2 regions of the Polaribacter sp. AHE13PA genome follow, and region 2 is predicted to be linked to the other one. Evidence: riboswitches for the same ligand, from Rfam matches in the RefSeq annotation. Region 2 holds a riboswitch; the other holds the start of a gene.
What was found. A riboswitch is a leader RNA that binds a small molecule or an ion and turns the genes downstream of it on or off. The one in region 2 is predicted to bind thiamine pyrophosphate.
Positions count from the first base shown of each region.

Region 1: linked by a shared signal. The riboswitch ahead of H0I28_RS15140 (TonB-dependent receptor) and the one ahead of thiS (sulfur carrier protein ThiS) in region 2 are both predicted to bind thiamine pyrophosphate.

Region 1 is NZ_CP058985.1:3,539,771-3,545,510, reverse strand. Features, by position in the region: gene H0I28_RS15150 (SusC/RagA family TonB-linked outer membrane protein) at 1-569, opposite strand, end outside; gene H0I28_RS15145 (DUF2064 domain-containing protein) at 633-1,325, opposite strand; TPP riboswitch at 1,625-1,715, shown strand; gene H0I28_RS15140 (TonB-dependent receptor) at 1,848-4,169, shown strand; gene H0I28_RS15135 (hypothetical protein) at 4,469-4,660, shown strand; gene H0I28_RS15130 (RNA polymerase sigma factor RpoD/SigA) at 4,690-5,553, shown strand.
Region 2 is NZ_CP058985.1:1,369,023-1,374,762, forward strand. Features, by position in the region: gene thiC (phosphomethylpyrimidine synthase ThiC) at 1-1,667, opposite strand, end outside; gene thiS (sulfur carrier protein ThiS) at 1,717-1,920, opposite strand; TPP riboswitch at 1,970-2,064, opposite strand; gene H0I28_RS05955 (LETM1 domain-containing protein) at 2,143-2,445, opposite strand; gene H0I28_RS05960 (proline dehydrogenase family protein) at 2,445-3,608, opposite strand; gene aroB (3-dehydroquinate synthase) at 3,697-4,755, shown strand; gene H0I28_RS05970 (outer membrane beta-barrel protein) at 4,847-5,740, opposite strand, start outside.

The DNA.
Region 1 (5,740 bases), 2.0 Mb from region 2:
TGGTTAGAGCTACTTAAAGAGTTCTCTCCACGAATAACAATACGAGAAGAAGATCCTACACCAGAAGAACCATTGGTTACTTTTACACCAGCAACTTGTCCGGCAAGGCTATTTACCACGTTCGTAAGCGTAACTTCTGTAAGAGCAGCAGGTTTTATAGTGGTTACGGAAGAAACTAAAGATTGTTTTTCTCTTTTAATTCCTAAAGCAGTAATTACAACTTCGCTTAACGTTTCTTGCTGAAATGAAGCCGGAAACAATAGCAATTTTACCACCGACTCTTCATTAGAACGAACATCTACCATATCTGAAATAGTGGTTCCGTATGTTTTATTTCCATCAAAAATAACTTGATAACCATTTAAAACGGGAATGGAGTTAAAAGAAGCTTTACCTAATTCGTTTGTGGTATTTTTTACTTCATAACCTTGTTGATCGTTAACAAGCGTAACGCTTATATTTTTAATTGGTACTTTGGTATTATAATCTATGGCATAAACCACAAGATCTCCTTGGGCGCTTAGGCTAATAGTAAATAGCACAAGTAAGCCGAAAAATAAATTCTTCATTAGTTTGAGTTAAAATGTATGTAAAATAATAAGTCCTGTTTTTACAGAAAATTGTACTTATAATTAATTACAAACCAATGGTGGTCCTTTATTGTATAGGTGGTTTAAAGAAGCTTCTTTAAATTTTTGTAGAATGAATTTGCTTACTTTTAAAATTACTACTTGTAGGTTTTGTAATAATTTAAGTGCTTCTATTTTTAGAAAAGAAAGAGAAGCAATGTTTTTAGAAATATCTAACTCTTCATCTAAATCGTATAAACAAGGAAGTGTAACAGTTGCTATTTCTTTTTCTGATAAAAGTGTTTTTAACTCTTTATATAATGTTGATGATTCCCAAGAAAGCGAAAGAAAATCTGCTGCATTAAATTGGTCTTTACGTAAACCTAAAAGATAGAAACCACCATCGTAAGAAGGACCAACAGGTATTTGATTGTTTTCTACTGATTCTATGGCAGCAAGAAGATGCTTTTTTTCTAAACCTAAAGTATCGTTACCAACCGTTATAACATTATCATACCCTTTTTTAAAAATTTCTGAAACGGTATTTACATAACGTTCTCCAAAATTATTTCCTTTTTGATCTTTCTCTGTGTAATGAAAATAGTCTACACCTAAAGAACTAACTTTTTCTTTAATAAGAGCATTCAGTTTGCTAACCGTATCCTTTTTTTGAAGGAAAGGCTTACGTAAATTTTCTGCTTCTTGCGAAAGCGAAAAAATAAGAATTGCAGTTTTAGAATGTTTTAAATCTATCAAAAATCTATTTTAAAATCTAACAGTCGTAATTATATAAAGCAAATTACAAAAGCTAAAATAATATTTAACAGCTAAGTTACTCGTTTTTAGATAAATCATTTTTGAGTTTAAATTTTATTTTAGGAAATGTAATTGCTTTTACAAAATACTGAAATTGGTAACTAAACTTAGCCCTGATAGCAGCGGCATCCTTTTTTTTGTTTTTTTCAAAAAAAAGATATAGCGAAAAGCAGGAAATAGCTTCTAAAAAAAGTGCTTTTGTTATTCTCTATGTCAAAAAACTGAGGTAATTTTGCAGCGTTCTCATAAAGGGGTGCTTTAAAAAGCTGAGATCATACCCATTGAACCTAGAACAGGTAATGCTGTTTAGGAAACTAGTACTTTAAAAAAGTGTAAAAGCTTTTTATAGGTGCAGAAGTATAAGCTTCAATAATTAATTATTCAACATAAATCACAAGAATAATTACCTCTTTTTATTCGTTTTAAATTTTTTAAAATGAAAAAAATCACATTTTTTTATTCTTGTTTACAAGCATTCTTGTAAACGCCCAGACATTTACACTTAACGGAAAAGTAGTAGATGAAAACAATGATTCTTTGCCAGGAGCAACCATTTTGGTACAAGAAACTAAGAAAGGAACCGTTACGGATTTTGATGGAAAGTTTAGTGTAGATCTTCTTAAAGGAGCTTATACCATTCAGGTTTCATTTATGGGTTACAAAACAGTTTCTAAAGAAATTTCTTTATCACAAAATAATACAATTGCGTTTTCTTTAGTACCAAATTCAACAGTTTTAGAAGAGGTTTTGGTTTCTGCTGTTCGTGTAAATGCAGATGTGCCTGTTACGTTTTCTAACCTTTCTAAAAAGGAAATTGCAACCCGTAATTTAGGTCAGGATATTCCTATTTTACTAAATTACATGCCTTCTGTGGTTTCTTCTAGTGATGCTGGTGCAGGTGTTGGTTACACATATATGAGCGTTCGTGGTTCTAACGGAGAGCGAATTAATGTTACCGTAAACGGAATACCTTATAACGATGCCGAAAGTCATGGTTCTTTTTGGGTAAATTTAAGTGATTTTGCTTCTTCTACAGAGAATTTACAATTACAACGTGGAGTTGGAACCTCTACAAATGGTTCTGGTGCTTTTGGTGCAAGTTTAAATATTTTGACAGATGCGGTTTCTGAAGAGGCTTCTGCAGAAATATCGAACTCTTTTGGTTCTTACGGAACAAGAAAACATACTGTAAAATTTAGTACTGGTAAAATTAATGAGCACTTTGAAGTTGCCGGACGTTTGTCTAACATTAAATCTGATGGTTATGTAGATAGAGCTTCTGCCGATTTAAAATCTTACTATTTACAAGCAAGTTATACGGATGAAAACACGTTGATAAAAGCAATTACTTTTGGAGGTAAAGAAGTTACTTACCAAGCTTGGGAAGGTTTAACTGCAGATCAATTAAAGGAAGATAGAAGACAAAACCCGTATACGTACGAGAATGAAGTAGATGACTATGACCAAAACCATTATCAATTACATTGGAATGAAAAATTGAATGAAAATTGGTCTACAACCTTAGGTTTAAACTACACAAAAGGTGCTGGTTTTTTTGAGCAATTTAAAGAAGAAAGAGATGCAGCAGATTATGGAAATTTAATTGTTGATGGAACAGATGTAATTGTAAGACGTTGGTTAGAAAATGATTTTTATGTAGTAAACTTTAATACCAATTACAAAACAGATAAACTTAATTTTATTTCTGGAATTTCGTATTCTAATTATACTGGAGATCATTTTGGTGAAGTAATCTGGGGAGAAGATTTAGCGCCAAATGTAAATATTAGAGATCGTTATTATTTTTCTGATGCAAAGAAAACAGACTTTTCAATCTTTGCAAAAGCTACTTTTGATATTAGCGAGAAATTGTCTGGTTATGCAGATTTACAAGGACGTTTTGTTGGTTACCAAACAAAAGGAATTACTTCTGACATTGCTGCTATTAATGTTGATGCTAATTTTAATTTCTTTAACCCAAAGGTTGGATTAACTTATAAGATTAATGACGATAATAACTTATATACTTCTTTTGCTGTAGCAAATAGAGAACCTAATAGAAATGATTTTGAAGGCGGAGTTACAACACACGAAACTTTAAATGATTTTGAATTTGGATGGCGTTTAAAAAAGGAAAGCGTTAAATTAAATACCAACATCTATTATATGGATTATAAAAATCAGTTGGTTTTAACAGGTGCTTTAGATGATGTTGGTGCGCCAGTAAGAGCAACTTCTGGTAACAGTTATAGACTAGGTTTAGAAATTGATGCAGACATTACTTTAAGCGATCAGTTTTCTATAAAACCAAATGCTGCATTTAGTTCTAATAAAAACGAAGACTTTTTTATAACAAGAAACGGAATTGATACACCAGAAAGTTTAGGAAATACAGACTTATCTTTTTCTCCGGAAGTTGTTGCAGGAAACATGTTTATTTACAAGCCCATAGAGAACTTACAGATTTCATTTTTATCGAAATATGTTGGTAAACAATTTATGAGCAACTTTAGTAGTAAAATTTCTAACAATGATGTTTTAGATGATTATTTTACATCTGACTTAAATATTGTTTATGAAATAAACCCAAATAAGATCTTTAAATCTATTGTGTTTTCGGCTTTAATAAACAACATCTTTAATACAGAATATGTAGACAGAGGTTATTATTATACGTATGATGATACTTGGTCTGATCCAAACCAAATTACAACTCTAGATGGTGCCGGTTATTACCCACAAGCCACTAGAAACTTCTTAGTTGGGATTACTTTAAAGTTTTAAAAAACATCATTTTTAGTCTTTTTTGATTAAAAACAACGCAAAAAACAAACAAAACGAGCATTTTCTATTGAAAATCGCTCGTTTTTTCGTATATTGAAAATTATGAAAAATTCATTTTTATACATTAATAATAACACAAGCATTTATAGTCTCGCTTTTTACGATTTAAAAGGTCATTCTAATAAATCAATTGCACCCGCTTTCTAGTTTTTCTATTCCTTAATTTTTTAAGAAAATTAAACCCGTATTAATCTTCAACTTCATATTAAGTGTTCTTACACTTATTTAAAACTGTACATATGAAAATAATTAAAATACAAAGAAAAACTAAATATCAAAAATACTATTCCTCTGCAATGGGAACTTTAAATTCTAGAGTAACTTATATTAAAAAATATTTTTTAGGAATTCCTATTAAAACCATCCATGAATATCGAGAAACGTATTATGGAGAAGTGAAAACGTGTGATGATTGCAATTTATTTATTTAAAATTAATCTTTAAAAAACCGAAACAATATATGAGACAACTTAAAATTGTAAAACAAGTAACCAATCGTGACGCCAAGTCTTTAGAAAAATATTTTCAAGAAATTAGTAAAATTGGGTTAATTACTGCTGATGAAGAAGTAGAATTAGCTTTAGAAATAAAGAAAGGAGACAACAGAGCATTGGATAAACTTGTAAAAGCAAATTTAAGGTTTGTAGTTTCTGTTGCTAAACAATATCAAGGTCAGGGTTTAAAGCTATCTGACTTAATTAATGAAGGAAATTTAGGACTTGTAAAAGCAGCAAAACGTTTTGATGAGACAAGAGGTTTTAAATTTATTTCTTATGCCGTTTGGTGGATTCGTCAAGCAATTATGTCTGCTTTAGCAGAACAATCTCGTATTGTACGCTTGCCTTTAAATAAGATTGGTAGCATTAATAAAATCCGAAAAATATATGCTCGCTTAGAACAAGGAGAACAGCGTATGCCTACCAACAAGGAAATTGCAAAACAGTTAGACATGACAGAAGATGAAGTAGAGCAATCTTTAAAAAATTCTGGTAGACATGTATCTATGGATGCACCGTTTAAGGAAGGTGAAGATTCTAATTTATACAATGTTTTACAGTCTGACGAGTCTCCAAGACCCGACAAAAACTTAATGAGTCAATCATTATCCATTGAAATAAACAGAGCTTTAGACACGCTTTCTAACAAGGAAGCAAAAGTGATAAAAATGTTTTACGGCATTAATCTTCCGAGTCCTTATAGCTTAACCGAAATTGGAGCAACTATTGATTTATCTAGAGAGAGAGTCCGCCAAGTAAAGCAAAAAGCTATTAGACGCTTACAACATCAATCTAAAACACATCTTTTAAAAACATATTTAGGGTAAACCATTTGCTTCCTTAATGAAATTACTTTTTAAAATCTCAAGTAAAAGCTTGAGATTTTTTTTGGTTAAAATAAGTATTTTCCCTCTTGAAAACCTTATCCTAAAAATGCAATTTAGATAACGATTGATATAAGTTATTAAAACAGCGAATATCAGAATGAGTTAGCAAACATTACTCACTCAACAT
Region 2 (5,740 bases):
GTCTCATCGTGGTATTCTAAAGCACGTTCTGGATCTAGTCCTAAATTGAACTGATCGTGCCAACGGAACTCAAAACGCGCCATACTTAATGCGTTATCTCTATGCTGAGAACCAGGATGTCCTTTTGCCAAATCTGCTGCATGTGCCGCCAATTTATAGGTAACAACCCCCACACGAACGTCTTCTTTATTAGGTAAACCTAAATGTTCTTTTGGCGTTACGTAACACAACATTGCGCAACCAAACCAACCAATCATAGCGGCTCCAATTCCCGATGTAATATGATCGTACCCTGGTGCAATATCTGTTGTTAAAGGACCTAAGGTGTAAAAAGGAGCTTCATCGCAAACCTCAATTTGCTTTTCCATATTTTCTTTAATCATGTGCATTGGCACGTGACCTGGACCTTCTATAAAACACTGTACTTCGTGCTTACGAGCAATCTGAGTTAACTCGCCTAAAGTCTCTAATTCGGCAAACTGTGCTTCGTCATTGGCGTCTGCTACAGAACCCGGACGCAAACCATCTCCTAAAGAAAAAGCAACATCGTATTGTTTTAAAATTTCGCAAATATCTTCGAAATGTGTGTACAAAAAGCTTTCTTTATGATGTGCCAAACACCATTTTGCCATGATAGAACCGCCACGAGAAACAATACCTGTAACACGTTTTGCAGTCATTGGTACGTAACGTAACAACACACCTGCGTGAATGGTAAAATAATCTACACCTTGTTCTGCTTGTTCTATTAAAGTATCTTTAAAAATTTCCCACGTTAAGTCTTCTGCAACGCCGTTTACTTTTTCTAAAGCTTGGTAAATTGGCACAGTACCAATTGGTACTGGAGAATTACGAACAATCCACTCTCTGGTTTCATGAATATTTTCTCCTGTTGATAAATCCATAATATTATCTGCGCCCCAACGACACGCCCAAACTGCTTTTTCTACTTCTTCTTCTATAGAAGATGTTACAGCAGAATTACCAATGTTTGCGTTAATTTTCACCAAGAAGTTTCTACCTAAAATCATAGGTTCTGCTTCTGGATGATTGATATTTGATGGAATTACAGCACGCCCTCTTGCAACTTCGCTTCGTACAAATTCGGCCGTAATTTTATCTGGAATAGAAGCGCCAAAGTGCTCGCCTTTGTGCTGCTTTCTAATCTCTGTCATTTCATCGATTCGTTGGTTTTCTCGAATGGCAATGTATTCCATTTCTGGAGTAATCATACCTTGTTTTGCATAATGCAATTGCGTAACGTTTTGTCCTTTTTTTGCTCTTAAAGGTTTCTTTAATAAGGCAAAACGCATGTGATCTAAACTTTTATCGTTTAAACGCTCGTTGCAATATTCCGAAGAAAAGCCATCTAATTGTTCTACGTTTCTTCTGTCTAGAATCCATTGTTCACGGATTCTTTCTATCCCAGCATGAATATTAATTTCTTTGTTTGGATCTGTATAAGGCCCAGAAGTATCATAAACAGTAACAGGTTCGTTTGGCGTTTTCTTTTTCGTCATAGAATCTGTCGTATCACTCAATGCAATTTCTCGCATTGCGACTTTAATCTGTGGATGAATTTTTCCTGCTACATATACTTTTGTAGAATTAGGAAACGGATGTCTTGTAATTCCGTCTTGCTTTGGTGCGGTGTCTTTGCTCTTCATAAATTTTAGTTAGATCAATTAAATAGTTTGTTTTTTAATAGTCTAATTACTAACCTCCTTGTGTGGATTTAATAATTAAAACTTCATCACTATTTTGAAGTAACCGTAAAGACCAATCGCTTTTTTTAACTACACTGCCATTTATAGCAACAGCAATTCCGTTCGTTTTTATTTCTAAAAAACGAATTAATTCTGCTAACGCTAAAGTTTCTGAAAATTGATGATTTTCTTGGTTTACTTTTATAGTAATCATATTTTTTAAATATTTACTGTAAACCGTAGAGAGGTAGTTTTTGTATAACTAAATCTAAGCAACTTTTTCCTACGTTGGTATTAACCAAATCAGGTTCTAAGGATTTTTCTCAAACTAATTTAATAGCTACTCCTAAAGTTTACTTTACAAATGTATTGTATTATTTAAATATAAAAGAAGTTTTAAGCTTTAATTCTAAAAAAAATTATAAACCCAATATAATTAAGCCTGTTTTTTATCATTTGGCAAATCGTCTTGAAATGCAGATGGTAGAATATCTGGAATTAATTTTATTAAAAGCGGTAATAGCAAGGCACCTCCAGGAAGTAAAAACACAGCCAAAGCAGGTATTGCTTTACAAATATCTAATAACTGTATTTTAATTTTTTCCTTTTCTATAGGTGTTAAATTAGAATGTGTAGCTTTTTTAATTAAGAAAACAGCTTCTTTACTTTGCTTTAATTCTTGAGCAAGCCTTAACTTATTTCTATAAATTAATAATTTTATTTCTTCAATGCTTGTCATTATAATTTTCTTCTCTTTCTTTCTGTTTTTAATAGATTTAACTCTCTACTTGTTTGTCCGGCTACAGAGGTATTTTCTTCTGCTCTTCTTATCAAGTAAGGCATAACGTCTCTAACAGGTCCAAAAGGCAAGTATTTTGCCACATTATAACCTTGGTTGGCTAAGTTATAGCTAATATGATCACTCATACCAAATAATTGCCCAAACCATAAACGCTTATCGTTTTCTTTAATGTTATGTTTTTTTGCTAAATCCATTAATAAATAAGAACTATCTTCATTATGAGTACCTGCAAACAAAGCCATTTTAGGCTGCTCCATCATGTAATTAATAGCAGCATCATAATTAATGTCTGTAGCTTGTTTGTCTGCACATATTGGAGAAGCATAGCCTTTTTCTTCTGCTCTTTCTCGCTCTTTTTCCATATAAGCACCTCTAACAACTTTCATTCCTATATAAAAACCTTTTTCTTTTGCTTTTGCATGTAATGTTTTTAGATAATCCATTCTGTCGTGTTTATACATTTGTAATGTATTAAAAACGATGGCTTTTTCTTTATTATAAGTCTCCATTAATTCTTCTATTAATTCATCTGCAGCTTTTTGCATCCAGCTTTCTTCTGCATCAATTAATAAAGGAACATCTTTTTGAATGGCTACTTTACATACTTTATGAAAACGTGCTACCACTCTATTCCATTCTTCTTCCTCTTTTGGAGTTAGGCTTTTTTCTTCGGAAAGTTTTTGATACAATTCAAAACGACCAAACCCAGATGGTTTAAAAACCGCATACGGAATGGATTGTTTTTCTTCGCAGAAATTAATGATTTTTAATATTTTTTCTAAAGCTCCATCAAAACTAACTTCTTGATCTTGCCCTTCTACAGAATAATCTAACACACTATGCACATTTCCGTTATTGTACATATTGTCTATAATAGGCATACAATCTTCTTCTGTTACGCCTCCACAAAAATGATCGAAAACAGTAGAACGTATTAAGCCTTCTACAGGCAAATGTACCTTTAATGCAAAATTTGTTACAGCACTACCAATTCTAACCATTGGTTCGTTCTGTATCATTCTAAACAAAAAATAAGCACGTTCTAATTGAGAATCTGTTTTTAAAGAAAAGGCAATTTCTGTATTGTCAAAAATATTCATACTATAACGATTTAGTAAAACAAATATAGTATTTGAATGGCAATAATTGAATAATTTATTTTTAATTTGCACACTTAATAATTTACCTATGAAATCCATTAAAGCAGTAACATATCCTGTTCATTTTCAAGACAAAGCCTACAAAGAGCTTTCTAATTTAATCGCTACAAATAACTATTCTACGCTCTTTATTTTGGTTGATGAGAATACAATGGAACATTGTTATCCTAAATTTATACCTAATTTAGAAACAGATAAACGTATTGAGGTAATAGAAATTGAGTCTGGAGAAATCAACAAAAACCTAGAAACTTGTGTTGGAGTTTGGAATGTAATTACAGAGTTAGGTGGAGATAGAAAAAGTTTAATTATTACTTTAGGCGGTGGCGTAATTACAGATCTTGGTGGTTTTGTAGCTTCGTGTTTTAAACGCGGAATTGACTTTGTAAATATTCCTACTACCTTATTATCTATGGTTGATGCTTCGGTTGGTGGAAAAACAGGTGTTGATTTAGGCGTATTAAAAAACCAAATTGGATTGTTTGCAAATCCTGAAATGGTAATTGTAGATACTGATTATTTAACGACTGTAACAGACAGAGAAATTAAATCTGGAACAGCAGAAATACTTAAATACGGTATTACTTACGACCTTAAACTTTTTAATGAAATAAAAGATAATAAAGAATTAGTTATTAGTGATTTAATACATCGATCTATAGAGATAAAAAACGAAGTTGTTTTACAAGATCCGAAGGAACAAAGCTTACGTAAAATTTTAAATTTTGGTCATACTTTAGGTCACGCTATTGAGTCTTTTTACTTAGAATCTGAAGACAAAGAAAACCTAACACACGGAGAAGCAATTGCTATTGGAATGGTTTGCGAGTGTTTTATGTCTTCTAAATTAATAGGCTTCCCTACCGAAAAAGTAAACGAAGTAAAAGACGTTGTTTTATCTATTTATAATAAAACGAATCTTTTAAAAGAAGACTTTGCTGCTATTATGGAAATGCTAAAACACGATAAGAAAAACGTAAACGGACAAGTAAATTTTGTTTTATTAAACGATTATCAAGATTACAAAATAGACTGCAAAGTTCCTGAAGAATTGATTGTGGAAAGTATGGAGTTCTATAATTTATAATTCTTTTATCAATTAGATACTAAAATATATATTATAAAAAATCCCCTTACAAAAACTGTAAGGGGATTTTTTATGTTTTAAAATTAATTGATTAAAATTCTTTCTTTCCGAATTCACTATCAATAAATTTAGATTTATTTTTAGCTGCATTAAAGGTATAAGATAAATTTAAAGAAACCATATCTACTTCATACTTGTAGTTTGTAGTTGTATAAAAATTAACTCCTGAGGTAGTTATACGCTGTTCATTGGTATTCAATAAGCCCATATCCATATTTTGCCATTGTAAAGTAGCTGTTAATTTATCATCCATAAACATTTTTCTGAACGTTAAATTTGGAGAGTAAAAACGAGAATCTTCTCCCATTGCAGTATTTCTGTCAGACAAATAATTAAAAGTGAATTGTACAGATGCGTTTTCCCAGAAACTATACGTAGAGTTTAAGTTAAAAGAATAAATAGTTGATTTAGAATCTATATTATAACTTCTATCAATTCCATCTCTATGGTTAAAGTTTAACACGCCATCAATAGCATAATTATACACATTGGCTCCAATAGAGTTGGTCCAGTTTACATTTGGTTTTATTGTTGCACCAATCTCTAAACCAATAGCATTACTTTTCCCTACATTAGAATATACTCTATTAATTACACTATCTATAATTGCACCACTTTGCTCATAAGCTAACGTATTTACACGATTTATAACATTATCTACATGTCTAAAATACGTTGTTGCATACACAGAGTTCCCTCCTTTTAATTTTTTAGTAATTCCTAATTCTACTAAATCTATAAATTCTGGTTCTAAAGTATTATCACCTTGCTCAAAAACTTCTGAATGCTCACGTTCTGCAAAACTGTTCATTTTAAAGGTAGTTGTTCTTTCTACTCTTTTGCTATAAGCTGTTTTAATATTTGTTTTATCATTAATTTTATACTGTAAAGATGCAGAAGGAAACAACTTTACAAAATCGTAGTT